DNA from 3 places in the Pseudomonas sp. Pdm06 genome. Region 1 is predicted to be linked to each of the others. Evidence: riboswitches for the same ligand, from Rfam matches in the RefSeq annotation. Region 1 holds a riboswitch; each other region holds the start of a gene.
The links. A riboswitch is a leader RNA that binds a small molecule or an ion and turns the genes downstream of it on or off. The one in region 1 is predicted to bind cobalamin.
Positions count from the first base shown of each region.

Region 2: another riboswitch for cobalamin. It lies ahead of cobO (cob(I)yrinic acid a,c-diamide adenosyltransferase); the one in region 1 lies ahead of cobW (cobalamin biosynthesis protein CobW).
Region 3: another riboswitch for cobalamin. It lies ahead of IB266_RS30140 (ABC transporter substrate-binding protein); the one in region 1 lies ahead of cobW (cobalamin biosynthesis protein CobW).

Region 1 is NZ_JACVAH010000018.1:137,096-147,513, reverse strand. Features, by position in the region: gene IB266_RS25670 (fatty acid cis/trans isomerase) at 1-666, shown strand, start outside; gene nfuA (Fe-S biogenesis protein NfuA) at 782-1,366, shown strand; gene cobM (precorrin-4 C(11)-methyltransferase) at 1,547-2,293, opposite strand; gene IB266_RS25655 (cobalamin biosynthesis protein) at 2,371-2,775, opposite strand; gene IB266_RS25650 (CbtA family protein) at 2,772-3,467, opposite strand; gene IB266_RS25645 (CbtB domain-containing protein) at 3,479-3,673, opposite strand; cobalamin riboswitch at 3,773-3,996, opposite strand; cobalamin riboswitch at 4,175-4,390, shown strand; gene cobW (cobalamin biosynthesis protein CobW) at 4,488-5,552, shown strand; gene cobN (cobaltochelatase subunit CobN) at 5,556-9,329, shown strand; gene IB266_RS25630 (ATP-binding protein) at 9,569-10,418, shown strand, end outside.
Region 2 is NZ_JACVAH010000005.1:329,874-340,291, forward strand. Features, by position in the region: gene IB266_RS11500 (DUF2066 domain-containing protein) at 270-1,328, shown strand; gene IB266_RS11505 (AI-2E family transporter) at 1,361-2,434, shown strand; gene hda (DnaA regulatory inactivator Hda) at 2,604-3,308, shown strand; gene IB266_RS11515 (C40 family peptidase) at 3,521-4,147, shown strand; gene IB266_RS11520 (C40 family peptidase) at 4,313-4,849, shown strand; gene IB266_RS11525 (PQQ-dependent sugar dehydrogenase) at 4,994-6,304, opposite strand; gene IB266_RS11530 (hypothetical protein) at 6,482-7,066, opposite strand; cobalamin riboswitch at 7,221-7,432, shown strand; gene cobO (cob(I)yrinic acid a,c-diamide adenosyltransferase) at 7,513-8,124, shown strand; gene IB266_RS11540 (cobyrinate a,c-diamide synthase) at 8,121-9,515, shown strand; gene bluB (5,6-dimethylbenzimidazole synthase) at 9,512-10,162, shown strand; gene cbiB (adenosylcobinamide-phosphate synthase CbiB) at 10,159-10,418, shown strand, end outside.
Region 3 is NZ_JACVAH010000028.1:38,574-48,991, forward strand. Features, by position in the region: gene IB266_RS30115 (ankyrin repeat domain-containing protein) at 1-765, shown strand, start outside; partial or broken gene IB266_RS31335 (HAMP domain-containing protein) at 1,503-2,525, shown strand; gene IB266_RS31340 (methyl-accepting chemotaxis protein) at 2,637-3,449, shown strand; gene IB266_RS30125 (OsmC domain/YcaO domain-containing protein) at 3,501-5,726, shown strand; gene IB266_RS30130 (ABC transporter ATP-binding protein) at 5,776-6,567, opposite strand; gene IB266_RS30135 (FecCD family ABC transporter permease) at 6,564-7,580, opposite strand; gene IB266_RS30140 (ABC transporter substrate-binding protein) at 7,577-8,590, opposite strand; cobalamin riboswitch at 8,731-8,926, opposite strand; gene IB266_RS30145 (DUF3592 domain-containing protein) at 9,072-9,515, shown strand; gene IB266_RS30150 (hypothetical protein) at 9,519-10,106, shown strand.

The DNA of each region.
Region 1 (10,418 bases):
GGTGGCAAATTCAAGATGTGGCTCGATTATGAGGCCATCGACAATGACAAGCCGACCGCCCTCAAGCTTGACGAACGCGACCCCAAGGGTGATTTCGCCCAGCAACTGCTGGTCCGTTATGGCGATCTGAACGCGCATCCCGATCCAATCAACCGCTGCGACGGTGCCTACTGCTCGCGCCCGAACATCGACCCGGCGCTGCAAAACGCCGAGCAGGCCCTCAGTCGGCTGGTGTCGCGCCCAGCGGCGGGGCTCAAGGTGATCGACCAACTGCCGGAAGCGACCCTGTTGCGCATCGAAACCGCCAGCGGCCAACGTGAGGTCTACAGCCTGCTGCGCAACCGGGCCCACAGCAACGTGGCGTTCCTGCTGGGCGAGGAAACGCGCTATCAGCCGGGGCTGGACACGCTGACGGTCTACCCGGGCGTGCTCAGCAGCTATCCGAACTTCATGTTCAACATTCAGGCCGGGCAAGTGCCGGCATTCGTCGAGGCCATGGAACGTGCCCAGGATGAGCCGGCGTTCGAGCGGATTGTCGAACGCTGGGGGATTCGCCGCAGTCACCCGCAGTTCTGGTATTACTTCCATGACCTGAGCCAGTACATCCAGGAAACGGAGCCCGTGGAAAGCGGTGTGCTGGACATGAATCGCTACCAGAACCTCTGATCGGCCTGTCCGGCGGCAAACCCCGTTCCGTCGGACGCTTTCCTGACAAAAATACTAGGACTTTGTCCGGCGCGATGATTGGCGTAAACTGCCGTCAAGCCTGCGAGGAGTTTCCATGACCGCCATTACCATTACCGATGCCGCCCACGATTACCTGGCCGACCTGCTGTCCAAGCAGAACACCCCGGGTATCGGGATCCGCATCTTCATCACCCAGCCCGGCACCCAGTACGCAGAGACGTGCATTGCCTACTGCAAGCCGGGAGAAGAAAAACCCGAAGACACCGCGTTGGGGCTCAAGAGCTTCACCGCGTACATCGACTCGTTCAGCGAAGCCTTCCTGGACGATGCGGTAGTCGACTACGCCACCGACCGCATGGGCGGCCAGCTGACCATCAAGGCACCGAACGCCAAGGTGCCGATGGTCAATGCCGACAGCCCGGTCAACGAGCGCATCAATTACTACCTGCAAACCGAGATCAACCCGGGGCTGGCCAGCCACGGCGGCCAGGTTTCGCTGATCGACGTGGTGGAAGACGGCATCGCCGTGCTCCAGTTCGGCGGCGGCTGCCAGGGCTGCGGCCAGGCTGACGTGACCTTGAAGGAAGGCATCGAGCGCACCTTGCTCGAACGCATTCCAGAGCTCAAGGGCGTGCGCGACGTGACCGACCATACGCAGAAAGAAAACGCCTACTACTGATTGTGGCGATACCATCTTGCGATCAGTTCGTAACCTGTAGGAGCGAGCTTGTGGGAGCAAGGCTTGCCCGCGATGCAAACACCTCGGTGTAGTTGATAGACCGAGGCGACGCCTTCGCGGGCAAGCCTTGCTCCCACTGGTTCGCCCCTATAGGGGGATCCAGGTGGATTGTCTGGCGAGTCAGGGCCGGTAGAGATGCGCATGTCCGGCGCGGTACAGCGACGATTCGCTGAACACGTCATTGCCCAGCACACGCCCCACCAGGATCAGCGCCGTTCGGCGGAAACCCTTGGCCTGCACCTTCTCGGCAATATCTGCCAGCGTCCCCATCGCCCAGTCCTGATCCGGCCATGTCGCCCGGTGGATCACCGCAATCGGGCAATCCGCGCCGTAGTGGGGCAGCAGTTCGTCGACGATCTTTTCCAGGTGATTGACCCCCAGGTGAATCGCCATGGTCGCCCCGTGCTGTGCCAGGTTGCCCAGTTCTTCCCCAGCGGGCATCGGGGATTTATCGGCGTAACGAGTGAGGATCAGGCTCTGGGAGATGTCCGGCAAGGTCAGTTCGGCACCCAGCAGGGCGGCGCAGGCTGAGGTCGCGGTCACGCCCGGGATGATTTCGAAAGGGATGTCCAGTTCCCGCAGGCAACGAATCTGTTCGCCGATGGCGCCGTACAGGCTCGGGTCGCCGGAGTGCACCCGGGCCACGTCCTGGCCCTTGAGATGGGCGCTGCTGATCAATTCGATGATTTGTTCCAGATGCAGCTCGGCGCTGTTGATCACCTGTTCGGCACAATGGCCTTCGAGGACGGCGGTCGGCACCAGCGAGCCGGCGTAGATGATCACCGCGCACTGGCGGATCAGTCGCTGGCCTTTGACCGTGATGAGGTCCGGGTCGCCGGGGCCGGCGCCGATGAAGTACACGGTCATGACCGGCTCCTGTGGAAGGTGGGTGAGCGTCGCCCAGATGAAGATTGCTCATGATCCTGGGCGGCGATTATCGGGATTTATGCCACGACCGCCAATGCCAACGTGCTCATGGGGCCTGTGTGACGGGGAATCAGCAGGGTTGCGGGCGTCGTGCCCAATTGATCGGCCAAGGCCAGGGCGGCGCTTTCGGCGATGCCGTAGCAACCGGTTTGCGCGAAGGCGATCTCGGAGCGATGACTGAGCCGCCGCTCGTAACCGGCCAACTGTTCGGCACTGAAGCAGGTCAGCGGCAAGGCCAGTTGCCCGGCCAGCTCCAGCAGCCCGGGCTCGTCACGCTTGAGGTCGATACTGGCCAGGGCCCGGACCTGGTGAAGTTCGATGCCGTGGGCCAGCAACGTCTGTTCGAGCAAGGCCCGCAGCGTGCTGGCCGGGCACCCGCGCTGGCAGCCCAAGCCGATCACCAGGATCGACCCGGTGCTCATGCGTCGTGGTGGGCTTGACCGTCACGGCGAAACAGCCAGGCGCTGATCAGGCCCAGGGCCAGCCAGAAGGCGACGTTGGTCACCTGCGAGGCGATCTTGAACTGGCTTTCCAACGCTTCGGGCGCCAGCATCGAGTGGACTTCGGGCTGCGGCGCACCGATAACGTGGGGCACCAGCAACGTCGCCACGCCCAGCAGCTTGAGCAGCCAATGCCGGCCGAAGGCGATCAGGGCAATGCCCACCGCTGTGGACGCCGCGGTGCCGATCCACCACATCTGCCGCTGGGCCAGGTCGGCCGCTGCGGTGCCGGGCAATTCCGGGGGCAGGCCGAGGGTGGGTGCCAGGACGAAAGTGGCATAACCGGCCAGGCCCCAGAGCAGACCCTGGGAGGTGCGAGTCGGTGCGCGCAAGGTGTACAGGCCCGCGAGCATCAGGGCAAAGCCCACGGCGACCACCAGGTTGCCGCCGGTGGTGGACAGCACGCGCTGCCAGCCATCTTCCGGTTCCCAGGCCTCGGCATCATGGGTGTGGGCCACACCGTCGGTGTGCTCATGGACCTCGGTCGCCGGGGCTTTCTCGAAGGTTTCCGCCTGGAGAATCAGCGGCGATACCCAGAAACTCTGCAACAGGGTCAGCAGCAGGGCGGCCAGCAAGCCGCTGAAACCGGCGGTCTGCGCGATACGCTTGATCATGTCGTCAGTTCTCAGTGGCAGGGGAAGGCGGCGCTGTGGCGGGTATCGTGGGCGGCGTTGTGCACCGCTTCGATGTGGGAGAAGCCGGCGAAATAGACCAGCCCCGCGCCCAGGATCGAAGCCAGGATCGCGGCGCTCAGGCGTTGGCTCAGGGTGGTGGTGGTGGTGCTGCTGGCGGTGCGGGCGGTGCTGCTGATGGTCGACATGGCGCTTCCCTCTGTTTTTGTTCCGTGGGGATGCGAGCGCAATGAGATCCCGGACGAAAGATCGCCCAGGTTCGAACAGCGCCCGCCCACCGCGGGTTTGTTGATGCTTGAGTCATGGGCCGGTCTCCGGGCTCGCGAGGGGCAGGGGCTGGGCCTTGCCTGCAAGCGTCACCTTCCCATGTCCGGGGACACAGTGGTTCAGACGCTTCGCTCGCTTACCGTTGCGGGGGCAGCACCGGACTGACGTGGCTTTGGAGTAAAGCACACGATTCACCGGTTTCCCGTTTCACCCTGTGAAGGGCACCCGTAACTAGGCGCACAGGAGAGCATGGGTGGGGCGGGGCCGTCAATGCACAGGGGGCCGCTGCGCAGCCCATCGCGAGCAAGCTCGCTCCCACAGGGGGCTGCGGGATCCAATGTGGGAGCGAGCTTGCTCGCGATGGCGGCGGCAAAGACACCGCAGAACTCACTTGCGGAGATTGACCCGCCCCCACACCCTGCGTAGCCTTGCGCCTTCGAGGTTCTTCGGCCTGCGCCGAAGCTAAGAAGGGAACGCGGTCCAAGCCGCGGCTGCCCCCGCAACTGTGAACGGTGAGGTTTCTGCAAGGCCACTGTGCATGCCCTTTTACCAAAGGCGCACGGGAAGGCGCAGCCATTGCCAGTCGAACGACTGGCCCGCCGTCAGCCAGGAGACCTGCCTCGAGACAGATTCTCACTACAACCGGGCGGGGTGATCCGGTGGCGAAATCTTCCGTGCACACCTGTGCCCGCGGTTGTCGTCCCGTTTGCCCGCCACCTTGCCAAAGGGCATCCGATGAAAACACTGGCCAAACTCCCTGTCACCATCGTCACCGGCTTTCTCGGCTCGGGTAAAACCACCTTGCTGCGGCACATGCTCGACAACGCCCAAGGCCGGCGCATCGCCGTGATCGTCAACGAGTTTGGCGAGCTGGGTATCGACGGCGAGATCCTCAAGCAGTGCGCCATCGGTTGCACCGAAGAAGAAGCCAACGGCCGCGTCTACGAACTGGCCAACGGCTGCCTGTGCTGCACAGTGCAGGAAGAATTCTTCCCGGTGATGCGCGAGCTGGTAGCCCGGCGCGGCGACCTCGACCATATCCTGATCGAAACCTCCGGCCTGGCCTTGCCCAAGCCGTTGGTCCAGGCCTTTCAATGGCCGGAAATCCGCAGCGCCTGCACCGTCGATGCGGTGATCACTGTGGTCGACAGCCCAGCCGTGGCTGCCGGCACCTTCGCCGCCTTCCCCGACCAGGTCGATGCCCAGCGCAAACTCGACCCGAACCTGGATCACGAATCGCCGTTGCACGAGCTGTTCGCCGACCAACTGGCGAGTGCTGACCTGGTGATCCTCAACAAGGCTGACCTGATCAGCCCTGAAGACTTGGCCAAGGTTCGCCTGGAAGTCGCCGAAGAGCTGCCGCCGGCGGTCAAGGTCATCGAAGCCAGCAGCGGTCGCCTGCCGCTGGACGTGTTGATCGGCCTGGGCGCCGGTTCCGAAGAGCACATCGACGGCCGCCACAGCCATCACGACCATCACCACGATGGCGACGATGACGACCACGATCATGACGCCTTCGATTCCATCTCCATCGAACTGCCCCAGGCCGACGAAAGTCTGTTGCTGGATGCGCTGACGCAACTGGTGGTCCAGCATGGCGTGCTGCGGGTCAAGGGTTTCGCGGCGATCCCGAACAAGCCGATGCGCCTGCTGATCCAAGGCGTTGGCACGCGTTTCGATAAACATTTCGACCGCCAGTGGGGCGCCGAGGAAGCGCGGGTCACCCGTCTGGTGCTGATCGGCCAGGCACTCGATGCCGCACTGCTCGAAGCGCAGTTGCGCGCCGCCCTCAGCGCCTAAGCCATGCACCTGCTCAGGACCCAGCCCGGCGGTTTCGTGTCGGATGACAACATTGCCGACCTCGGGCAAACCCCCGCCGAACTGGTGATCCTGTGCAGCGGCGACTCCAGCCTGGCGCTGCTGGCCGAAGCGGCGAAGCAGTTGCCGGGCGATTATCCGGAGTTTCGCCTCGCCAACCCGATGCAGGTGCAGAACCACGCCTCGGTGGATCTGTATTTCGAAGACGTGCTGCGCCACGCCAAGGTCATCCTGCTGTCGCTGCACGGCGGCATTGGTTATTGGCGCTACGGCATCGAGCGCCTGATGGACCTGGCCGGGCGCGGGGTGAAGCTGATCCTGGTGCCGGGGGATGATCGACCGGACCCGGAGCTCAGTGACCTGAGCAACGTGGCCGTCGAGGACCGCGACCGGCTCTGGCAGTTCTTGCGCCAGGGCGGCCTGGGCAATGCCCTGGACCTGTTTCACTACCTCGGCAGTCAATGGTTCGGCCGCGATTATCCGTGGGCCGAGCCGCAGACCCTGCCGCGCACGGCGATCTACCACCCGGGAAAAAACAGCGCCAGCCTCGGCGATTGGCAAGCCGAGTGGAACGCCGGGCAACCGGTGGCGGCGGTGTTGTTTTATCGTTCCCACTTGCAAGCGGCGAACACCGCGTTCATCGACGTGTTCTGCCAGCGCCTGCAAGCGGCGGGGCTCAACCCGTTGCCGATTGCGGTGGCGAGCCTCAAGGAGCCCGGTTGCCTGGCGCGGGTGGAAGACTGGTTGGATGAAGTGGAAGCGGGGGTGATCCTCAATACCACCGGCTTCGCTCAATCCAGCCCCGAAGCCCCGCACTTGCGACCGTTTCGCCGCAATATCCCGGTGATCCAGGCCATTTGCGCCCAGGACAACGAACCGGGCTGGCGCGCCAGCGAGCAGGGCCTGGGCCCGCGAGACTTGGCGATGCACATTGCCTTGCCGGAGCTGGACGGGCGGATCATCAGCCGCCCCATCAGTTTCAAGGACCTGGCCTGGCGCAGTGAGCGCAGCCAGAGCGACGTGGTCTGCTACCGCGCCGTACCCGAACGCATGGATTTTGTCGCCGAGCTGGCCCGACGTTGGACCACCCTGGCGCGCCTGCCCAATGGGCAGAAGCGTGTGGCGCTGATCCTCGCCAACTACCCGACCCGGGACGGACGCATCGGCAACGGCGTCGGCCTGGATACGCCAGCGGCGGCCTTGAATATCCTGCGGGCCATGCAGGCCGAGGGCTATCCACTGCCGGCCGAACTGCCGGCGAGCGGCACTGCGTTGATCCAGCAATTGCTCGGCGGGGTCAGTAACGACCTGGACAGCCTCGACCTGCGTCCGTGTCACCAGAGCCTGGCCCTGGATGCCTACCTGGCCATGTTCGACGCGCTGCCCGAGGCCAATCGCCAAGCGGTGCTGGCGCGCTGGGGCTCGCCCGAGCAGGATCCGATGTTCCGCGACGGCTGCCTGATGGTCGCCGGCCTGCGCCTGGGCCTGACCTTCGTCGGCATCCAGCCGGCCCGTGGTTATCAGGTCGACCCGAGTGCGGTGTACCACGACCCGGATCTGGTGCCGCCCCACGGTTACCTGGCGTTTTATTTCTGGTTGCGCCACACCTACGGCGTCCACGGGGTGATCCACGTCGGCAAGCACGGCAACCTCGAATGGCTGCCGGGCAAAGGTGTCGGGCTCTCGGAAAATTGCTGGCCGGACGCGTTGCTGGGGCCGCTGCCGAATATCTATCCGTTCATCGTCAACGACCCGGGCGAGGGCGCCCAGGCCAAGCGTCGCACCCAGGCGGTGATCATCGACCACTTGATGCCGCCGCTGACCCGGGCCGAAACCTACGGGCCCCTGCGTAACCTCGAGCTGCTGGCCGACGAATACTACGAGGCGCAATTGCTCGATCCGCGCCGCGCCCGGGAGCTGCAACGGGACATCCTCAACCTGGTGCGCGAGACCCACATCGACCGCGAGCTGCAACTGGATGCCGGCCTGGACAGCGATGCTGACGCCGCGATCTGGCTGCCACGCCTGGACACGTACCTGTGCGACTTGAAGGAGTCGCAGATCCGCGACGGCCTGCACATTTTTGGCGAATCGCCCAGCGGACGGCTGCGCATCGACACCCTGCTGGCGTTGCTGCGCATTCCCCGGGGCGACGGCAAGGGTGCGCAGTCGAGCCTGCTGCGGGCGCTGGCGAAGGCGTTCGGGCTGGGCTTCGATCCGCTGGATTGCGCCCTGGCCGAACCCTGGACGGGTGATTGTCCCGAGGCGTTGCGCCGGGTCAGCGCCGAGCCTTGGCGCACCGCCGGCGATACCCGCGAGCGCCTGGAGCTGTTCGCCGCGCAGTTGATCGAGCAGGCGTTGGACGGCGCGGTCGAACAGCTCGACGCGCCGGGTTGGGAGGTGGTGGGCAGCATCATTGAAAACCTGCGAGCCGTCGTGGCGCCACGCCTGGACGCCTGCGGTCCGGCGGAAATGCATGGCCTGCTCGATGCCTTGAGCGGGCGCTTCGTGCCGGCCGGCCCCAGTGGTGCGCCGAGTCGCGGGCGCCTGGATGTGTTGCCCACCGGGCGCAATTTCTTCTCGGTGGACGTGCGCAACCTGCCCACCACCACGGCGTGGCGCATCGGTTTCCAGTCGGCGAACCTGATCCTTGAACGACACTTGCAGGACCATGGCGATCACCTGCGCCAGCTCGGCCTGTCGGTGTGGGGCACCGCCACCATGCGCACCGGCGGCGACGACATCGCCCAGGCCATGGCGTTGATGGGCGTGCGTCCGGTGTGGGCCACGGGCAGCCAGCGGGTCGATGATTTCGAGATCCTGCCGTTGAGCCTGCTGGACCGGCCGCGGGTCGATGTCACGCTGCGGGTGTCCGGGTTTTTCCGGGACGCCTTCGCCAACCTGATCCGGCTGTTCGATGCCGCCGTGCAGGCCGTCGCCACCCTCGATGAACCGGACGACCTGAATCCCTTGGCGGCCAAGGTCCGCGGCGAACGCGAAGCCCTGTTGGCATCGGGCCTGGAGCCAGAAGCGGCGGCGCGCCAGGCCGGTTGGCGGATCTTCGGCGCCAAGCCCGGTGCCTATGGCGCGGGTGTGCAAGGCGCTGTCGACAGTCGCCTGTGGCAGAGTCGCGAAGACCTGGCCGAGGTGTACCTGAACTGGGGTGGCTACGCTTACGGCGGCAGCGACGAAGGCACCGCGGCCCGGGAGCAGTTCTCCCGACGCCTGAGCCAGGTGCAAGCGGTGCTGCAGAACCAGGACAACCGCGAGCACGACCTGCTCGATTCCAATGATTACTACCAGTTCCAGGGCGGTATGCTGGCGGCGGTGGAGACCCTCAGCGGGGCAACCGCGGCCAGCTATCACGGCGATCACAGTCAGCCGGACCTGCCCAGGATCCGTACCCTGAAAGAAGAACTCAACCGCGTCATCCGTTCCCGCGCGGCCAATCCGAAGTGGATCGACGGGGTCAAGCGCCACGGCTATAAAGGCGCGTTCGAACTGGCGGCGACGGTGGACAACCTGTTCGCCTTCGACGCCACCACGCAGCTGATCGACGATCACCAGTACGCTTTGCTGGCCGATGCCTACCTGCTCGATCCGGACACCCGGGATTTCGTCCGCCAGCACAACCCCGACGCCCTGCGGGACATGACCGAGCGCATGCTCGAAGCGCAGCAGCGGGGGATGTGGCAGGACCCGGGGGAGTATCGCGAGGCGTTGGAGAATTTGTTGTTGGACATCGAGGAGGATGGCTGAAATGAGCACAACAGACGCGCACTTGTGGCGAGGGAGCTTGCTCCCGCTCGGCTGCGCTGTAGGAGCTGCCGAAGGCTGCGATCTTTTGATCTTTCGCTTGGGACTCAATTGTCTGGGGAAAGATCGCAGCCTCGTTGCACTCGACAGCTCCTACACGGCGCCTATACAGCCTCTACGGGCCCAGCGGGAGCAAGCTCCCTCGCCACAGGGGAACCCCGCACATCCATGAGGCCTTCAGCATGACCCATACTCCCCACTTCCCACTCTCCGCCGTGGTCGGTGCCGATGACCTGAAACTGGCCCTGTGCCTGGCCGCGATCGACCCGAAAATCGGCGGTGTGCTGATCGAGGGCCCACGGGGCATGGCCAAGTCCACCTTGGCCCGGGGCCTGGCGGACCTGCTGGCCAGCGGTCAGTTCGTCACCTTGCCCCTCGGTGCCACCGAAGAGCGGCTGGTGGGCACCCTCGATCTGGATGTGGCCCTGGGAGAGGGGCGCGCGCAATTTTCTCCCGGCGTGCTGGCCAAGGCCGACGGTGGCGTGCTGTATGTCGATGAAGTGAACCTGCTGCCCGATCACCTGGTGGACCTGCTGCTCGATGTGGCTGCCAGTGGCACCAACCTGATCGAGCGCGACGGCATTTCCCATCGGCATCCGGCGCGCTTTGTGCTGATCGGCACCATGAACCCGGAAGAGGGCGAGCTGCGCCCGCAGTTGCTCGACCGTTTCGGCCTGAACGTCGCCCTCGACGGTCACACCGCACCGGCTGAACGCGGCCAGATCATCCGGCGGCGGTTGGATTTCGACAGTGATCCGGCGGTCTTCTGCGCGGAGTGGGAGACGGCCCAGCGGCAGTTGCGCGAACGTTGCCAGCGGGCGCGTGACCGTTTGGCTGGGATCGCCTTGGATGATGCGACGCTGGCGCAGATCACCGAGCGCTGTTTTGCCGCCGGGGTCGATGGCTTGCGCGCCGACCTGGTCTGGCTGCGGGCGGCCCGGGCCCATGCCGCCTGGCGTGGGGCGGATGCCATTAGCGATGAAGACATCGATGCGGTCGCCGAGTTTGCCTTGCGTCATCGACGGCGTGGGC
Region 2 (10,418 bases), on a different contig from region 1:
CGGTCTGCGAAGGCGCGCGATTTTATCAGGCTTGAGGGGCAGCGGCCATCCTCGCGCCGACGGGCAGGGACATATCCGCGGAAAAAAACCGATATTTCTTATATTGGTACTGCGCAACGCCTCTGTATAAGGTGTAGCGGTAACCGGTTATGGTGATGACCGTGCGAAACTTTCACTGGCGTGTGAATGTTTTGCCGGGTGCTGTGGTCTCAGCCATGCTCAATCTTCTTCACACGGCCTGTTCCAGCCGTTATGTCCGGGAATCTTCCATGCGTTTGTTCAAAATCTTGTCCGTGGGCTGCTTGTCGCTGATCAGCCTGGCGAGCCATGCCGAAACCGTCAATGGCCTCTATCAAGTGCTCGAACCGGTCACCAGCCAGACGCCGGAGGAGCGCAACCAGGCGACGTTGCGCGCCCTGGATACGCTGGTGCTGCGCCTGACCGGCGATGCCAAGGCGGCCCAGAATCCCGGATTGGCCGCCATCCGCCAGGACCCGCAACAGATCATTCTTCAATATGGCTACGACGCCGGCCCGCCGGAAAGCCTCAAGGTGGATTTCGACCCGGCGAGTACCGACCGGGCATTGCGCTCGGCAGGCTTGTCGCTCTGGAGCGCGAACCGGCCGTCAATCCTGGGCTGGTGGCTGAACGATTCGGCCGAGGGCTCCAGCCTGGTGGGCGATGGCCAAGCCAGCGCCACGCCGCTGCGGCGTGCCGCGCAGCATCGGGGTCTGGCTTTGCACCTGCCGCTGGCGGATCTGAGTGAGCAGATCGTCGCCACCGCGCCGAACCTGGAAGGCAGCGATCCGGCGCCTCTACGCGATGCGTCGGAGCGCTACGCGGCGGACGCCTTGCTGGCGGTCCATGCGAAGGAAGAAGGCGGCCAGTGGCATGGTACCTGGCGCCTGTGGCTGGGGGACCAGCGCGAGCAGGGTACTGCCCAGGGCGCCGATCCTGCGGCCTTGGCCGATGCGGTCATGCTCGCGGTGAGCCAGCGCCTGGCGCCGCGCTTCGTCGCCAAGCCGGGGGTGGCCACGGAACAATTGCTGGAAGTGCAGGGCATGAACCTGGAGCGCTACGCGGCCCTGGGGCGTTTGCTCGAACCGTTCGCTGGGCAGTTGCAGCGGGTCGAAGGGGACCGGATCGTCTATCGGGTCAACGGCAGTGCCGAACAATTGAAGGCGCAGCTGGCCCTGGCAAGACTGCAGGAGGTTCCAGCCGGTGAGGCCATCGCGCCGGTGCCGGTCGCGCCACCCGCCGCCGATGGCTCGGCCCCGGTTGCAGCACCTGCGCCAGCACCGGCCGCCAATTTGCGGTTCCGCTGGTAGGTTGTCTTTCTTTATATAGCTAGGAGTGGTTCATGGGCGATACGCGGCGTTGGTTCTGGTTGGGTGGGGTTGCCCTGCTGTTCGCGCTTATCTATTTGCTGCATCCGATCCTCACGCCGTTCCTGGTTGCGCTGCTGTTGGCCTATCTGTTCGATCCGGTGGTGGATCGCCTGGAAAAACTCGGCCTGTCGCGGACCTGGGGCGTGGTGGCGGTGTTTGCGCTGTTCACACTGATTGTGAGCGCCCTGTTACTGGTGCTGATACCGATGCTCGCCAAGCAACTGGTGCGCCTGTACGAATTGGCGCCGCAGATGCTCGATTGGTTGCAGCACAGCGCGGTGCCGTGGGTGCAGTCGAAATTGGGCTTGGCCGACGGTTTCTGGAAGTTCGACAAGGTCAAGGCCGCCATCAGCGAGCACATGGGCCAGACGACCGACATCGTTGGCATGGTGTTGAGCCAGGCCACGGCTTCGAGCCTGGCGTTGATCGGCTGGCTAGCGAACCTGGTGCTGATCCCGGTGGTGGCTTTCTATCTGCTGCGGGACTGGGACCTGATGATGGCCAAGATCCGCAGCCTGCTGCCGCGTCATCGCGAAGAACGCATCATGACCCTGACCGGCGAATGCCATGAAGTGTTGGGGGCGTTCGTGCGCGGGCAGTTGCTGGTGATGGTGGCCCTGGGTTTCATCTACGCGGCCGGCTTGATGCTGGTGGGGCTGGAGCTGGGGCTGTTGATCGGCTTGATCGCCGGGCTGGCGGCCATCGTGCCGTACATGGGCTTTGTGATTGGTATCGGTGCGGCGTTGATCGCCGGGTTGTTCCAGTTCGGCGGTGACTTGTACCCGATGGTCGGCATCGTGGCGGTGTTCATGGTCGGGCAAGCCCTGGAGGGCATGGTGCTGACGCCGCTGTTGGTGGGCGACCGTATTGGCCTGCATCCAGTGGCGGTGATCTTTGCGATCCTGGCCGGTGGCGAGTTGTTCGGTTTCACCGGGATCCTGCTGGCGCTGCCGGTGGCAGCGGTGATCATGGTGCTGGTGCGGCATATGCACGATCTGTACAAGGATTCGGACATTTATAGCGGCGCTGAAGACCCTGATCTGTAGGGCAAATCCGCGACGGAGCGTCAGGGAAACCGACGTTCCGTTCTCTTGCTGCTGCAAACCTTTGATTTTGCTCGTGGTCCGGCGCATTGTGCGGTCCGCGCCACGGGTATAAACTTTGCGCACTTTACACAGAGGCCACTAACGGTTCCTTGGGAACTGTTCAGTCAGCATGAAACCGATTCAGCTGCCCCTAGGTGTGCGTCTGCGTGATGACGCTACCTTTATCAACTACTACCCAGGCGCCAATGCCGCTGCACTCGGCTATGTCGAGCGACTCTGCGAAGCCGACGCCGGCTGGACCGAAAGCCTGATCTATCTGTGGGGCAAGGACGGGGTAGGGCGCACGCACCTGTTGCAGGCGGCTTGCCTGCGGTTCGAGCAGTTGGGCGAGCCGGCCGTGTATCTGCCGCTGGCTGAATTGCTGGATCGCGGCGTTGAAATCCTCGATAACCTTGAACAGTACGAACTGGTCTGCCTGGACGACCTCCAGGCCGTGGCCGGCAAGGCTGACTGGGAAGAAGCGCTGTTTCACCTGTTCAATCGGTTGCGCGACAGCGGTCGGCGCTTGTTGATCGCCGCCTCGACGTCGCCTCGGGAGCTGCCGGTGAAACTGGCGGATCTCAAATCCCGTCTCACCCTGGCGCTGATTTTCCAGATGCGCCCGTTGTCCGACGAGGACAAACTCCGTGCCTTGCAGCTACGCGCTTCCCGACGTGGCCTGCACCTGACCGACGAAGTCGGGCATTTCATCCTCACCCGTGGCACCCGCAGCATGAGCGCATTGTTCGAGCTGCTCGAGCGCCTCGACCAAGCCTCGCTCCAGGCCCAGCGCAAGCTGACTATTCCTTTTTTGAAAGAAACTTTGGGCTGGTAGAACCGTTGTGAGTAGTGGCTCATGGCCTGTTCTGGACGCGGCGAAACCCGCGGTCCTGCTGGGTTGCAGGCTGCGTGACGTTCAAAATGGGCTTAAGCGCTTAGATGTAAACGTAAAACCGAGAAGTCACATTTGCATCGATTGAATTTGCAAATGAGGTTGATAGAAGGCATAGTCTCGCCATCTTTACTACTTCAGCCACGGTCGTGCCCATGCTAAATCGCTTCGCACCCCTCGTGCCTCTCGCACTCGTTACCCTGTTGTTCGGTTGCGCTGCCCACTCTCCAGTGACCCAGCAAGCACCACAACCACAGGTCCAGAATTCCGTTACCGCCCAGTCTTCCTCCGTTGCGTTCCAGGAAGAAATGGCCTCCGACAAAGAACTCGCAGCCTTCGCCGGCAGCAAGCCCTACCAGCTTCCAGTACTGGCTGACAGCATCCTGGAACGTGGCATGTCGTTGATCGGTACCCGCTACCGTTTTGGCGGTACTTCCGAAGCCGGCTTCGATTGCAGCGGTTTCATCGGTTATCTGTTCCGCGAAGAGGCTGGCATGAACCTGCCGCGCTCCACTCGCGAAATGATCAACGTGAACGCCCCCCTGGTAGCGCGCAACCAGCTGGAGCCCGGTGACCTGCTGTTCTTCAGCACCAACGGTCGTCGCGGTCGCGTCAGCCATGCCGGTATCTACTTGGGCGACAACCAGTTCATCCATTCCAGCAGCCGCCGCAGCGGTGGCGTGCGGATCGACAGCCTGGGCGACAGCTACTGGAGCAAGACCTTCATCGAAGCCAAGCGCGCCCTCGCCATGGCACCGACTGTGGTCACTGCTCGCAAGTAAGCACACAGTTTGTAAGGCAAACTTAAAGTCTTACTTGAAGTTTGCCACATAGCCGCTAGAATCCTTGATCATTGATTGATGGCAATCCGCCTGCGTACTACGCAGGCGGATTTGTTTTCATGCCCACGGCAGAAAAGCCGCATCCAGATCAGGATTGTTCTGCATATGTCGACGTCGGCCCGCCTCGCGCTCATCTTCCTCGCCGCACTGCTCAGTGCGTGCGCCAGCCGAACCCCGCCGCCAGCGCCTGTTGTGCGGGCCCCGGTGGTCTTTGCTCCCTCGCAACCCTTTTCCCCGGCCGCCGAAGACGTCCTGTTCCGGGCGTTGGGCCTGGTGGGGACGCCGTACCGCTGGGGCGGCAACACGCCGGATTCGGGCTTCGATTGCAGTGGCTTGATCGGTTATGTGTACCGCGACGCTGCCGGTATTTCCCTGCCGCGCTCCACGCGCGAGATGATCGGCATGCGCGCCCCGGATGTCGGCAAGAACGCCTTGCAGACCGGCGATTTGATTTTCTTCGCCACCAACGGCGGCTCTCAGGTCAGCCATGCCGGGATCTATGTCGGCGAGGGGCGCTTCGTCCACGCGCCGGCCACAGGTGGCACGGTCAAGCTCGACAGTCTGTCCAAGGCTTATTGGCAAAAGGCTTACCTGGGCGCCAAGCGTGTGTTGCAGCCGGAGCACCTGGCGCGTAATCCCTGACCCTTAATTTGTGTGCCGCTGGCAAGCTTTTGTGGCGAGGGAGCTTGCTCCCGCTCGGTTGCGCAGCAACCGTCAGAGCCCAAGTGCAGCCCAGCGGGAGCAAGCTCACTCGCCACAGGGGACCTTCAAAAGTCTTGAGTGGTGTTATTGACCCGACACCCGCCAGATCTTGTTCCCCACATCATCGGCCACCAACAAACCACCCTGCTTGTCGATTACCACGCCCACCGGCCGGCCTTGGGCTTTTTCGTCGGCGTTCAGGAAGCCGGTCAGCACATCCACCGGTTGCCCCACGGGTTTGCCGCCGTTGAACGGTACGAAAATCACTTTATAGCCACTGTGGGGTTTACGGTTCCAGGAACCGTGCTGACCAACGAAAGCCCCTTCGGTAAACGGTGCAGGCAAGGCGCTGCCTTCGGCGAAGGTCAGGCCCAGTGAGGCGGTGTGGGGGCCGACAGCGTAGTCCGGGGCGATGGCCTTGGCCACCAGGGCCGGGTTCTGTGGTTCGACCCGGACATCGACGTGCTGCCCGTAGTAGCTGTAGGGCCAGCCATAGAACGCGCCGTCCTTGACCGAGGTGATGTAGTCCGGCACCAGGTCGCTGCCGATCTCATCCCGTTCGTTCACGGCCGTCCACAGGGCTCCGCTGCGGGGTTCCCAAGCCAGGCCGTTGGGGTTGCGCAGGCCTGAGGCGAAGATCCGGTGATTGCCGCTGGCCCGGTCCACTTCCCAGATGGCGGCGCGACCTTCTTCGGCCTCCATGCCATTTTCCGCGACGTTGCTGTTCGAACCGGTGGTGACGTACAGCTTGCTGCCGTCACGGCTGGCGATCACGTTCTTGGTCCAGTGATGGTTGAGGGTGCCGCCCGGCAGGTCGACGACCTTGGTCGGCTGCGCCTTGATCTGCGTGTCACCGTCCTTGTACGGGAAGCGGATCAGTCGGTCGGTGTCGGCCACGTACAGATCATTGCCCACCAGGGTCATGCCGAACGGTGAATTGAGGTTTTCCAGGAAGACCGTACGGGTTTCGGCGATGCCATCGTGATTGGCGTCGCGTAATAGCGTGATGCGGTTGGGGCTGGGCACCCCGGCGCCAGCACGGCCCATGACCTTTTTCATCACCCAGCCACGGATGCCCTTGCTGTCGTCTGGCTTGGGCGGGGCATTGGTTTCGGCCACCAGCACATCGCCATTGGGCAACACGTAAAGCCAGCGCGGATGATCCAGTCCTTCGGCGAACGCACCCACTTGCAGGCCCTGGGCCGGGGTTGGCTTGGCGCCTTGCGGCCAGCCGATGGCTTCGGCGATGTTGACGGTGGGGACCAGGGTCTTGTTCGGTTCCGGCAGTTTCGGCGCAGGACCGGTGCCATCGGACACTTGCAGGGTGGAAGACTCGCCACAAGCGACAAGCCCGGCGGCGAGGGCGACGATCAGAAGATGGGGTGGCTTGAGCATGCTGGCTTCCCTATGAATGCATGTGGTTATTCATAGAGAAGCGTAGACGCACGGATGGTTCAAACTGCGCGCAAAACCTTGTGGGAGCGAGCTTGCTCGCGATGGCTACATGACAGTCAACATAGATGTTGCCAGGTGCACCGCTATCGCGAGCAAGCTCGCTCCCACAGTAATGAGTCAGCCATGGGCCTGTTTGAACAGCACGGCAATGCCTGGATGGTATTGGCCGGCCTCGTTGCGCAACTTGCGATAGGCGTATGGGAAGTACCAGGCCACCGCGCAAGTGTTTTCCTTTTGCAGGTCGTCGATCATGTCCTGCAGTTCTTCGGGCGTGGCGCTTTGCTGGGCTTTTTGCGGCGAGACGAACAGGCAGCCCAGCTTCAGGTCGCTGGCGTAGCTGATGCGCTTGGCATCGCTGGTGGCTTCCGACAGCGGTTGGGTCAGGTTCAGGTTGTTGACCTTGGGCCAGCGTTGGGTGGCCTGGATGAAGGCCCGCTCATCGGTGCTGGCGATGAACAGGTCGGCGCTGACGTTGCGTTCGCCTTCTTCATTCTGCTTGCGGGTCGGCGCGTTCTGTAGCGTGACCATCTCGGCCATCCAGGCGGCGGCCGACAGCAAGCTGAGATTGGCTCGTTCATCGAACCAGTAGGGGGTGTCGTTATCGCCGCGCACCGCGTTGTAGCGGTCGATACAATCAAACCAGCGTTCCAGCACCGGGCGCAGGAATTCCAGTTTTGGATTGCTGATGAGCATGCCTTGCATATTTTGCCCTCTTGTTCTTGTGATATCGGGTCGTAATGTCTCTTTGATATCACTTGCCGCAGCATCACACAAGATTGGCGTCATTTTATTGATCGGTGCCAATGAGCACCCCCGACAGGCGGCTTTAATTGACGCTCCACCCCCAACCCTCTAACCTTCGCCGCTTGTTTCAGGTGCTCTGTGACTTGAGTTCGACAGAGTGAAACAGGGAAGCCGGTGAGTGCACACGAACCCGGCGCTGCCCCCGCAACGGTAAATGAGTCAACGCTGTGCCTAAGCCACTGTGTCGCATGACATGGGAAGGCGCGCAGCCCGGCGCCACGCCGCTCATGAGCCCGGAGACCGGCCTGATTCATCCAACGGCATCACGGTGGGCGATGCCAGGCTTGCTGCCGTCTTTTTTTGTGCCCCGCCCGCCGTTATCCAATCCCAACGGAGAGCTCCCCATGACCGACACCCCTGATCGCGACGAACGCCACCTGGCGCGCATGCAGCGCAAGAAAGCCGTGATCGACGAGCGCATCGCCAACTCGCCGAACGAATGCGGCTTGCTGCTGGTGCTGACCGGCAACGGCAAGGGCAAGAGCAGCTCGGCGTTCGGCATGCTGGCACGGTCCATGGGCCATGGCATGCAATGCGGTGTGGTGCAGTTCATCAAGGGACGCAATAGCACCGGTGAAGAGCTGTTTTTTCGCCGCTTCCCGGAGCAGGTGCGTTTTCATGTCATGGGTGAAGGCTTCACCTGGGAAACCCAGGACCGCCAGCGCGACATCGCCGCCGCCGAAGCCGCCTGGGCCGTATCCCGTCAGTTGCTCAGCGATCCGTCCATCGGCCTGGTGGTGCTCGACGAATTGAATATCGCCCTCAAGCACGGCTACCTCGACCTCGATCAGGTGCTCAGCGATCTGCAGGCGCGTCCGCCGATGCAGCATGTGGTGGTGACCGGTCGCGGCGCCAAGCCGGAGATGATCGAGCTGGCCGACACCGTGACTGAAATGGGCATGATCAAGCACGCGTTCCAGGCGGGTATCAAGGCGCAGAAAGGCGTCGAACTGTGAATGACCCTTGCCTGACAAGCCGCCACTGTCCGGCGGTGTTGATCGCAGCGCCGGCCTCGGGACAAGGCAAGACCACGGTCACTGCGGCGTTGGCCCGGTTGCATCGCAACCAGGGACGCAAAGTGCGCGTCTTCAAGTGCGGCCCGGACTTCCTCGATCCGATGATCCTGGAGCGGGCCAGCGGCGCGCCGGTCTATCAATTGGACATGTGGATGGTCGGCGAGCAGGAAAGTCGCCGGCTGTTGTGGGAAGCCGCCGCCGAAGCGGACCTGATCCTGATCGAAGGGGTGATGGGGCTGTTCGACGGCAACCCGTCCAGCGCCGATCTGGCGCGGCATTTTGGCGTACCGGTGCTGGCGGTGATCGACGGTACGGCCATGGCCCAGACCTTCGGTGCCTTGGCCCTGGGCCTGGCCCGTTATCAACCGGACCTGCCATTCGCCGGGGTCTTGGCCAACCGGGTCGGCACCTTGCGTCACGCGCAATTGCTCGAAGGCAGCCTGACCGAAGGCCTGCGCTGGTACGGCGCGCTGTCCCGGGAAACCGGCATCGAATTGCCCAGCCGTCATCTCGGGTTGGTCCAGGCCAGTGAATTGAACGATCTCGACCTGCGCCTCGACGCGGCGGCCGATGCTTTGGCCAGTAGTTGCGAAGTGGCGCTGCCGCCGGCGGTGGAGTTCGCCGCACCGCAGGTGATCGCCGTTGAGCCGTGGCTCGCCGGGGTGCGCATCGCCGTGGCCCGTGACGAAGCGTTCGCCTTCACCTATGGCGCAAGCCTTGATCTGCTACGGGCCATGGGTGCGCAGTTGAGCTTTTTTTCACCGATCCATGACACCGAACTGCCTGAGGCGGACAGTCTTTATCTGCCTGGCGGTTATCCGGAGCTGCACCACCTTGCGCTGGCTCGAAATAAGCCGATGCTGGCCGCGATCCGTGCCCACCACGCCGCCGATAAACCGTTACTCGCCGAATGCGGCGGCATGTTGTATCTGCTCGATTCATTGACCGATGTCGACGGCGTGCGCGCCGAACTGCTGGGTTTGCTGGCCGGCGATGCGCAGATGCAAAAGCGCCTGGCGGCCTTGGCATTGCAGTCGGTGGATTTGCCGGAAGGCAACCTGCGTGGGCACACCTATCATCATTCCCTGACCAGCACCGAGGTTGAACCGATTGCCCGTGGCCATAGCCCCAATGGCGGACGCGGTGCGGAGGCGGTTTTCCGGCAAGGGCGGATGACGGCTTCCTATGTGCACTTTTATTTTCCGTCGAATCCCAGGGCGATTGCCGCGCTGTTTGTGCCAGACCTTGAGGCCGCCTTCGCGAGCAAGCTCGCTCCCACATTTGATCACCTGAACCCTGTGGGAGCGAGCTTGCTCGCGAAAAGGCCATGACCGACAACGCTTTCTCCCAGACCGAACGCGACGCCATCTACCGCGCCATCGCCGAGCGCCGCGACATGCGCCATTTCAGCGGCGGCACGGTCGAACCGGCCCTGCTGCGCCGTCTGCTGGAAGCCGCGCACCAGGCCCCGAGCGTCGGCCTGATGCAACCGTGGCGATTCATCCGCATCAGCGACCGCGCCTTGCGTGGGAACATCCAGCAGTTGGTGGAAGAAGAACGTATCCGCACCGCCGAAGCCCTCGGCGAGCGCAGCGATGAGTTCATGAAGCTCAAGGTCGAAGGCATCGACGACTGTGCCGAAGTGCTGGTGGCGGCGTTGATGGAGGATCGCGAGCGGCACATCTTCGGTCGTCGGACCTTGCCGGAAATGGACCTGGCCTCGCTGTCCTGCGCCATCCAGAACCTGTGGCTGGCCTCCCGCGCCGAAGGGCTGGGGATGGGCTGGGTGTCATTGTTCGAACCTCAGGCCCTGGCCGACCTGCTGGGCCTGCCCGCCGGGGCCAAGCCGCTGGCGATCCTTTGCCTGGGCCCGGTCGAAGGGTTTTACCCAGCGCCGATGCTCGCCCTGGAAGGTTGGGCGCAACCGCGTCCGCTCAATGAACTGCTGTATGAAAACCGTTGGGGAGTGAGCCCATGAGCGTGGCGTTGCTCAGTGCCGCTGCGGTGGCGCTGGATGCGCTGTTGGGCGAGCCTCGGCGCTGGCATCCGTTGGTGGCGTTCGGCGGCTTTGCCGATCGCATCGAACAACGTTTCAACTCAGGCGGACGTGGCTGGCGCAGCCACGGGGTGACGGCCTGGGTGATCGCCGTGGTGCCGTTGACCTTGCTCGCCACGGCCCTGTCCTGGGCGCCGATGGTGGGCTGGTTGGTGGATATCCTCGCGTTGTACTGTGC
Region 3 (10,418 bases), on a different contig from region 1:
GCGCAGGATTACCAGGGCTACACGCCGTTGCATGCCGCGGCCAACAGCCACAAAGCCGAGGCCATCGCGGCCCTGATCCGCCGTGGCGCCAATGTCGATGCCAAGAGTCGACAGGGGCACGGAGTCCTGCATATTGCCCTGGCCACTACCCGCAATGCCGATATCGAAGCCACCGCGAAAATCGCCCAGACGCTGCTGGCGGCAGGGCTGCAATGCGATGACGGTATGCTCGCTGAAGTGCAGCGCATCGGCCGTGAATTCGAATTTCACCGGGCCTCTTTCAACCCGGATTACCTCGAAGCAACGGACGCTGCCCTGACCCGTCTCTATCGCCTTTTCGACGTCGCGCCCGTTGCTTCTCGCAAGGTTCACGACGGTCAGGCCGCCATCGTCGTGACGGCCAGTGGTTGGCCAGACCAGCATCAACAATTGTGGGAGCTGCTGGTGCCATCCTCTGGTGCCGCAGCGACGGTGCAGGGTGAGGTGATCCGCATCAGTGGCCGTATCTCCCGAGAGATTCACCACAACGGATCGGCCAACTGGGACGCCGATTTCAAAGCGATGTTGGTGGCTCTGGTTGACCATCTGGGCAGCGCCGTGCCCTTGCCTGAGGCCGACCTCGCGGAAGCCCGGGCGATGGCTGCTGTTTTGCGGGGGGGCAACGATAACGCCGAGCAGACTGATCGTCTCTGTGAGTTGGCCGTGCGTTGGGTCATCGCCAACCCGCAACCGGTGCCATTGGCGGCACCTTCCTACAGCAGGTGACGCGACGGCGCGTCCCGCCTTTTCAGGAGCGAATAGCCCGGCGTGACACCTCGTGCGTCGATGTTGAATTACGACCAAAGTACTGTTTTGTATAACGCCTAAGTTCGATTTTGTATAAAACTCGACCGTGTTAATTTGTGGCTGTGGTTATTGGTCTGAATGGATTCTGCGAAATTGTTCAAGCGTAACCCCAGGGTTACTGGAAAAGCAGGGATCGCGCATTCTTTCCACCTATCGCCCTTATTGCCCTGGCACCTAAGGCCTTCGGTTCTTGATTTGAATACCTCTAGCTGCTTTTCAGGCGGATAGAGCGGATTTACGCCCCAACCTGCCACGATTCAAATACTTATAAAGCGCTGTATCGCTGTGCCCTTTCAAGGCGATTGTCTTGTGGACAGCGTAAACAGCCGTGATCGATTGTTATTTGCCGCGTCGTGCACAAGTTAGAGACCGTCGTCTTTAGCGTTGGCAATAAATAGAATCAGGCAGGGGATGATATGAAGTTCAAGTCATTGCAGGCACGCATTTGTGTCACGGCAGGCATTTGCCTGTTTGTTTCATCCATCAGCCTGGTTGTCTACGGGCTCTTTACCGCTCGAACCAATGAGCAATTCGTCGCTTCCGAAGTCTCGGGGCTGGTTGAAAAATCAACGATCCGGGAAATCCAGAACCTGGCCGAGTCCCGTGCCAATGCCATCCAGGCCAAGCTGCAGAATGCGCTGGACGCCGCCCGCACCATGGCCAACACCTTTGCCGCCAGCAAGGCCGCGCAAAGTCCCTTGGCGTTGGGGCGTGAGCAGATCAACAGCGTATTGCTCAGCGTCCTCAAGGATAACCCGGACTTCAACGGCACCTACTCCTGCTGGGAACCCAATGCGTTGGACGGCCAGGATCCGGCGTTCCGTAATGCTACCGATGGCAATAATCCCCTGACGGGACGCTTCACGCCTTACTGGACTCGCAGCGCCGACGGTCATGTCGCGGTGCAGCCATTGGTCGAGTATGACTCCCCGGATCGTCATCCCAACGGCGTGCCCAAGGGCGGCTGGTACAGCGGCCCGCGCGACACCCTGAAGGAGAGCGTGCTCGATCCCATTCCCTATGTGGTCCAGGGCAAGAACGTCTGGCTGACCACCCTGTCGGTGCCAATTGTGGCCAACGGCAAATTCTACGGTGTGGTCGGGGCTGACTTCGATATCGCCTTTATCCAGAAACTCAGCGAACAGATGTCTGCCGAGCTCTACGGCGGCAAAGGCACGGTTTCGATCCTGAGTAACCAGGGCTTGGTGGTCGCGGACAGCCAGCGCACCGACCTGATCGGGCAATCCATCAAGGCTCTGTTGCCTGAGTCTTGGGAAAAAGTGCTCAGCGATATCCAGGGCGGTCGGGGTGACGGCCTGCTCAATCCGCAAACCCAGAATATCGAAGTGCTGATGCCCATTGCCCTCGGTCGCACAGGCAAGCCCTGGGCGGTGTTGATTCGTTTGCCCAAGGCCGTGGTCATGGCCCAGGCCATCGCCTTGGAGCAGGAGTTGCAAGCGCGCAGTATCAGCAACAGCATCTGGCAAGTGTCGGTAGGGCTGGGCATTTCCCTGTTGGCGTTGGTCGCCCTCTGGTTCGCCACGGCGAAAATCGTCGGGCCGATCCGCGAGGCCGCTGCGTTGGCCGCCAACATCAGCCTGGGCGATTTTTCGCGCCGCTTGGTGCAGCAATCCGAGGATGAGGTCGGGCAACTATCTGCCGCACTCAATGACATGTCCGAAAGCCTGCAACGGCAGGTGAGGGTGGCCGAGCGTATTTCCGAAGGTGATCTGGACCTGGAGGTCCGCTTGTCGTCGCCCCACGATACCCTTGGCAAGTCACTGGAGAAGATGGTCAGCAACCTGAACCAACTGATTTCCGAGGTGCAGACCAGCGCCACCCAGATTACCGGCAGCTCGGCGCAGGTCACCGATCTGAGCCAGTCGTTGTCCGATGGTGCGTCGAACTCCGCGTCGTCCATTACCGAAATCAGCGCGGTGATGACGCAAATGGCTGCGCAGACCCGGGATAACGCCGCCAACGCCAAGAAAGCCGATGAGCAATCCCAGGCATCACGGGCCGATGCGGGGGAGAGCGATAAGTTGATGAGCGAGCTGATTGCCGCGATGGCTGAAATCGATAACTCGGGCAAGGACATCACCGCGATCATCACCACCATCGACAATATTGCCGCTCAAACCAATCTGTTGGCGCTGAACGCGGCCATCGAAGCCGCCCGGGCGGGTGAGCTTGGGCGCGGTTTTGCCGTCGTCGCCGACGAAGTACGCAGCCTGGCCGCCCGCAGCGCCGAGGCCGCCCAGCAGACGGCGGCATTGATCGCCGATTCATCGAGCAAGACCCAGCGCGGCATGATCATCGCCGGCCGGACCGCCGAATCGCTGAAAAACATCGTTCATGGAACCAGCGCGGTTTCCAACCTGGTTTCGCTGATCTACCAGGCCTCCAGCGAGCAGGCTTCGGGTTTGCAGCAGGCCAGCATCGGCTTGGAACAGATCGATGAAGTCACGCAGAAAAACCAGTCCAACTCGCAAGAGTGCGCGGTGGCGGCCAAGGATCTTTCGGAGCGAGCCTCACTGATGCAGCGTGTGTTGGGACGTTTCAAAGTCAAAAGGGGTGGGCTAAAGCACAAGACTTCCGATTGAAAAAGCGGATAATGGCCGCCTATTTTTTGCTCGTGATGCTGGTAATCCCGTATGGAAATCAAGGTCAACTTTCTCGACAACCTTCGACTTGAAGCCAAGTTTGATGACTTTACGGTGGTGGCCGATCAACCTATCCGCTACAAGGGCGACGGCTCGGCCCCCGGGCCGTTCGATTACTTCCTGGCTTCGTCGGCGTTGTGCGCGGCTTACTTTGTGAAGTTGTATTGCCAGACACGCAATATTCCCACCGATAACATTCGCCTGTCGCAGAACAATATTGTCGATCCCGAAAATCGCTACAACCAGATCTTCAAGATCCAGGTCGAGCTGCCGGCGGATATCAGCGACAAAGACCGCCAAGGCATTTTGCGTTCCATCGACCGTTGCACGGTGAAGAAGGTCGTGCAAGCCGGGCCTGAGTTTGTCATTGAAGAGGTGGAAAACCTCGACGCCGATGCCCAGGCGTTGCTGATGCCGAACTTGGTTTCCCAAGCCGGCACCTATATCGCCGGCAAGGACCTGCCGCTGGAGCAGACCATCGCCAATATGTCGGGCATTTTGGCGGACCTGGGCATGAAGATCGAGATCGCTTCGTGGCGCAATATCGTGCCCAATGTGTGGTCGCTGCATATTCGCGATGCCCACTCGCCGATGTGTTTTACCAATGGCAAGGGCGCGACCAAAGAGAGCGCACTGGCGTCGGCGTTGGGCGAGTTTATCGAGCGACTGAACTGCAATTTTTTCTACAACGATCAGTTCTGGGGCGAAGACATCGCCAACGCGGCGTTTGTGCATTACCCGGACGAGCGCTGGTTCAAGCCTGGCCGTAAAGATGCGCTGCCAGCGGAAATCCTCGACGCGTACTGCCTGAACATCTACAACCGCGACGGCGAGCTGCGAGGCTCCCACCTGATCGATACCAACTCGGGTAATGAAGAGCGCGGCATCTGCTCGCTGCCGTACGTGCGCCAGTCGGACGGCGAGGTGGTGTATTTTCCGTCCAACCTGATTGAAAACCTGTTCCTGAGCAACGGCATGAGCGCCGGTAACACGCTGGCCGAAGCTCAGGTGCAATGCCTGTCGGAAATTTTCGAGCGCGCGGTCAAACGCGAGATCATCGAAGGTGAATTCGCACTGCCGGATGTACCGGCCAACGTGCTGGCGAAGTACCCGGGAATCATGGCCGGTATTCAGGCGCTGGAAGAGCAGGGGTTCCCGGTCCTGGTGAAGGATGCCTCCCTGGGGGGCGAATTCCCGGTGATGTGCGTCACGTTGATGAACCCGCGTACCGGCGGTGTGTTTGCCTCGTTCGGCGCACACCCGAGCCTGGAAGTGGCGCTGGAACGCAGCCTGACCGAATTGTTGCAGGGCCGCAGTTTCGAAGGCCTCAACGACTTGCCCCAGCCGACGTTTGAAGGTCATGCGGTGACCGAGCCGAATAACTTCGTCGAGCACTTCATCGACTCCAGCGGCGTGGTGTCGTGGCGCTTCTTCAGCGCCAAGTCAGATTACGAATTCGTGGAGTGGGACTTCTCCGGCCAGGGTGAAAACTCGAATGCCGAGGAGGCCGCGACCTTGTTCGGCATCCTCGAAGGCATGGGCAAGCAAGTGTACATGGCGGTCTACGAGCATATCGGCGCGAAAGCGTGCCGCATCCTGGTGCCGGGCTATTCGGAAATCTATCCCGTGGACGATCTGATCTGGGATAACACCAACAAAGCGCTGTTTTTCCGCGCCGACATCCTGAACCTGCATCGCCTGGACGAAGACGAACTGCAAGCGCTGGTCGAGCGTCTGGTGGAAAGCGAGCTGGACGACTACACCGACATCACCACCTTGATCGGCATCGAGTTCGATGACAACACGGCTTGGGGCCAGTTGACGATCCTGGAGTTGAAGCTGCTGATCTATCTGGCCCTGCAGCAGTTCGAAGAGGCGAAGGAAGCGGTGGAAACCTTCTTGCAGTACAACGACAACACGGTTGAGCGCGGGTTGTTCTACCAGGCCGTGAATGTGGTGCTGGAGATGAAGCTGGACGAAGACCTGGAACTGGAAGACTACGAGGCCAATTTCCGTCGGATGTTTGGCAACGAGCGGATGGATGCGGCGATCGGCTCGGTGGACGGCAGCGTGCGCTTCCATGGCTTGACGCCGACCAGCATGAAGCTGGAGGGTCTCGATAGACACCTGCGCCTGATCGACAGCTACAAAAAACTGCACGCGGCGCGGGCCAATGTGTCGGCTTTATCTTCCGGGCTCGCCCCGTCGCTTGGCTGAATCTGAGCACTTGCATAGGGTTCGGTTTTTTCCGAACCCCGAGATTCAGTCAAACGGAACGAAATCGCAGGATCTGCGCGCCGTCGAAAGGGTCGATCAGGTAATGGGCGTGCACGCCGAACGTATCCTGCAAGCGTTGCGGGGTCAGCACCTCCAGTGGTTTGCCGAGGGCCACCAGCCGGCCCCGTTCCAGTACCGCCAGGCGATCACAGGTCAACGCCTGGTTCAGGTCATGCAGGGCGATGACCGTCGTGACAGGTAGCGCTTGCACTACTTTCAGGATGGCGAGCTGATGCTGGATATCCAGGTGATTGGTGGGTTCGTCCAGCAATAGAATCTGCGGGCGTTGGGCCAGGGCCCGAGCGATGTGAACGCGTTGGCGTTCACCGCCGGACAGACTGTGCCAGGTGCGGTTTTTCAAGTGCGCCGCATCGACGTCCCACAGCGCCTGCTGGACGATGGCGGCGTCTTCGTTTGACCACGGACTCAAGGCTGATAGCCACGGCGTTCGGCCCAAGGCAACGGCGTCGAACACGCTGATCGCATCCAGTGTGTCGGCCTGTTGCTCAACCACGGCCAGGGTCTGCGCGACGGTTCGCCGTGCCAGCGTCTTGAGGGGCTGGTTGTTGAGCTGAATGTCGCCCCGGCTGGGGGCGCGCACGCCCGCCAGCAGTTTGAGCAGTGTGGATTTTCCCGAACCGTTGGGCCCGACGAGGCCCAGGGTTTCGCCTCGGCGGATGTCCAGGTGGATATCGTGCAACAACTCGGCGTCCCGCACATGGAACCCGAGGGCGGAACAACTCAGCACGGATTCGCCGATAACAGAGGTGACGGCATTCATCGGGCATTTCTCCGACCGATCAGGATCAACGCGAACACCGGAGCACCCACCAGTGCAGTGATGACGCCGACCGGGATGACTTGGCCTTTGATCAGCGTTCGCGAGAAGACATCGGCGGCGATCAGGAACACCGCGCCACCCAACGCGCTTGCTGGCAACAGGCGCGCATGCCGGGTCCCCAGCAACAAACGCACGGCATGGGGAATGACCAACCCGACGAAACCGATGGAGCCCACAATCGACACCATCACCGCTGTCACCAGTGCCGCGCAGCTGATCAGCAGAAATTGCACCCGGCGTACCGGAATGCCAAGGGAGGCGGCCGAGTCGGCGCCAAAGGTAAAGGCGTCCAGCGCCCGCCGGTGCCACAGGCACACCGCGAGACCGATCAATGCCACGGGCACCGACAACCACACCGACGGCCAACGGACCCCACTGAGATTTCCCAGTAACCAGAACATGATGCCGCGAGCTTGTTCGGAACTGGCGGACTTGGTAATCAGAAACGCGGTGAGCGCATTGAACAACTGCGAGCCGGCAATCCCGGCCAGGATGATCTGCCCGGTGCCAGCGGGTGAGCGACTGGCACGGGCCAGCAAAACGACCACGGCGAACGCGGCAACGGCCCCGGCAAAGGCCCCGACCGACAACGAAATCAGCCCCGCCCCAATGCCCAGCAGCGCCACCAGTACCGCGCCTGTCGAGGCGCCGGCGGAGATGCCGAGCAGGTAAGGATCGGCCAACGGGTTACGCAACAGCGATTGCAAGATCACCCCGCAGGTCGCCAGGCCCGCACCGCAGGCCGCCGCCACCAGCGCACGGGTCAGCCGGTAGTTCCAGACGATGCCTTCGTCTATCGGGTCGAGGGCATAACCTGCGGCCCACAGTTTGTTGGCCAGCACCTGGAACACCACACTCGGCTCGATACTCGTCTCGCCGATGGCCACGCCGGCAATCACTGCCAGGAGCAGCGCCGCCAACGCCAGCAACGTTCGAATCAGCGTCGGAATCATTTCGGCAGGTCGTAGCCGCTGATGGCCGTCGCCAGGGTTTCCAGGCCGTCGAACATTCTGATGCTGGCTTGCATGGCCATCGCATCGAGAATGATGATGCGGTTGTTTTTCACCGCGTCCATATTGCGGGTCACCGGGTCACTGCGCAGGAATTGCAGCTTCTTTTCATGGTCATCAGCCGGAAAACGTCGGCGATCCATGCGGGCGATGACCAGGAAGGTTGGGTTGGCCTTGGCGATGGTTTCCCAGCCGACGGTCGGCCATTCCTCATCGGACTCGACCACGTTGCGCACGCCCAGGGTACTGAGCATGAAGTCAGGAATGCCCTTGTGCCCGGCCACATAGGGGTCGATGTCCAGACTGGCGCTGGAGAACCAGAACAGCGCACTCGTCTGCTTCAGATCCTTGGCCTGCACCGTGGCGATAGACTTCGCCAGGCTGGCCTTGAGTTGGGCGTTCAACTGCTGGCCACGCTCCTGTACGTCGAAGATTTCAGCCAACTGGCTGATGCTCTTGTAGATGCTGTCGATGCGAAACGCCTCCAGCCGCGTGCCGTCCGCACCGACCAGATTATCCTTGGCTTCGCAATCGGAGGGCATCAGGTAGGTCGGGATCTTCAGTTCGTGAAACTGCTGGCGGGTACCGACCACGCCTTGCGGCCCGACCATCCATTCCAGTTCCACCGCCACCAGTTGCGGACGTTTGCCGATCACCGCCTCGAAGCTCGGCTCGTTATCGGCCAGGCGTTCGATCTTGTCGTTCTGCGCCTTGTATTTCATCTGCACATCGTTGAACCAGAGCGAAGTGCCGACCACCTTGTCGCTCAACCCCATGGCATAGAGCATTTCAGTGCCGGCCTGGCCGATGGTCACGGTGCGACTGGGCGATTGCTCGAAAGTCAGCGTGCTGCCGCAGTTCTCGAGGGTCAGGGGGTATTGAGTCGGGGCCGCGTGGGCGAGGCTCGGCAGACCCAGGGCAATGACGAGGGAGGTAAGGCGGGGCAGCAGCATGATGCAAACTCCAGTTGACCGTACACGGAGCAGGGGACGGACTGGAAAACACATCATCGAACGTTGCCGCTGAAGCACTGAAGTGCCGATCGGCCCAGTGACGCGCAACGCAAGGATGCCCTTCCCGGACACCCCGCCGGTTAGTGATTGACTTGGCCGGCAGGTCTCCTGACTGATGCGTCATCGCCTGGCTCCAGCCTTCCCGGGGCGATCCCAGTGGCCATTGAGGAGCAGACTCAGCACCTACAGTTGCGGGGGCAGTTCCGTTTGATGCCGTGCGAGGCATCTCGGATTCCCTATTAGTCCCGTGGGGGAACCGGCGCTGGGCATGGTAGTCGATCAGGGTGTTTATCACCACTCGCCACTGGGAGGCCTTCCCCTGGCATCGTACGATTGCGGGAATGATTTTCGGGAGGTGCGGCATAGCGCCGCTTCTTGCTATTCTGGTCGCCCTCTTCATGGACGAACACTGAGACAAACCATGGCTAACTACACCCCGTCACACATCGGGAAGATATTGCTGGGCCTGCTGTTTGCCCTGATTGGTATCGGTTTGTTGAGCATTGCCATCAATCTCACGCTTGAGCGACGCGAGTTTCTCGACCGCGCACAGACCGCCGATGGCATCGTCAGCCACTTGAATGCCGGTGGTTCGCATCCTGAGATCGCCTTCACTACGAGCAGTGGTGAAAAAATCTCCTACCCCCAGGGCGGCTTCATTTTCGGCTATCAGCAGGGTCAGCCGGTGCGGGTGCACTACCTGCCCGAGCAGCCTGCCAACAGCGCCATCGTCGATGACTCGGCCGCGCTGTGGGGCACTTCCGGGGTCCTGGGTCTTATCGGTCTGGTGTTCACGCTTGTTGGTCTGGCAAAAGCTATCCGTCAGCGCGGTCGCGGTGCGGTTCATTCACATAAAGGACTTTAACGTATGAGCTACAACATCCCGATCCCGGTCAATGAAAGTCGCTGGCAGTATCAGACCGCCAGCGGCGGCGGTCTGACCGTGGTCATGGTGGCGGGCAGTGGCGGTTCGATCATCCTGCGTTCGCCCGAGGGCGAGGACGTCAGCTACCGCTACGGCGGCGTTGGAGTAGGTGCCGGATTTGGCGCGCGGCTGCCGCGTTTCGGCAAGATCAATATCCAGATCAAGGGCAAGGGTGTGGCTGCGGCCGGCGCGGCGGAGGCGTTTCCCAGCACCGGCAAGGTGTTTGTCAGCGATGCCTTGGTCGCTCGCGACCTGACCAGTGACGACATCACCGGACCTTGCATGTACACCGAAGTAGGGGTGGGCCTGGGAATCGGCGGCTCGGCCACGGCGCTGTTGTTCGGGCTTGATCCCAAGTTGCTGGCGTTGTCGATGGCACTGAGTTCCAATCCGGCGACCTCGCTCATCGCTGCCACCCTGGTCAACCAGCGGCTGGCGAAGTCGGCCAAGGGGGCGGTGGTCATGGCCGGTATAAACGCTGGCCTGCAGGCCGGTGGTGGCGCTGCGATTTACATCGGTTATCTGTTCTAGTCGGATTGTGGAGTAATGCCACGGCTATCCCGGCATGCATGCCGGGATGCCCACTCCACAATGCCTGCGTTCGGCCAGCGTGGTTAACGGGGCGCCCCAGATCAAGATCAAAAGCGAGGCGGCCTGACAGCCGGCCTGGCTCTCCCGCTCGTACACCTGTCAGATCTGTGGGAGCAAAGCTTGCTCGCGAGGCGGCCTTATAGCCGACCTGGCTCTTCCGGTCCTAGTGCGATCCCATTGTGGGAGCGAGCTTGCTCGCGAAGACGGCGGTACATCCAACGCTGATGCAAGCTGATCCACCGCTATCGCGAG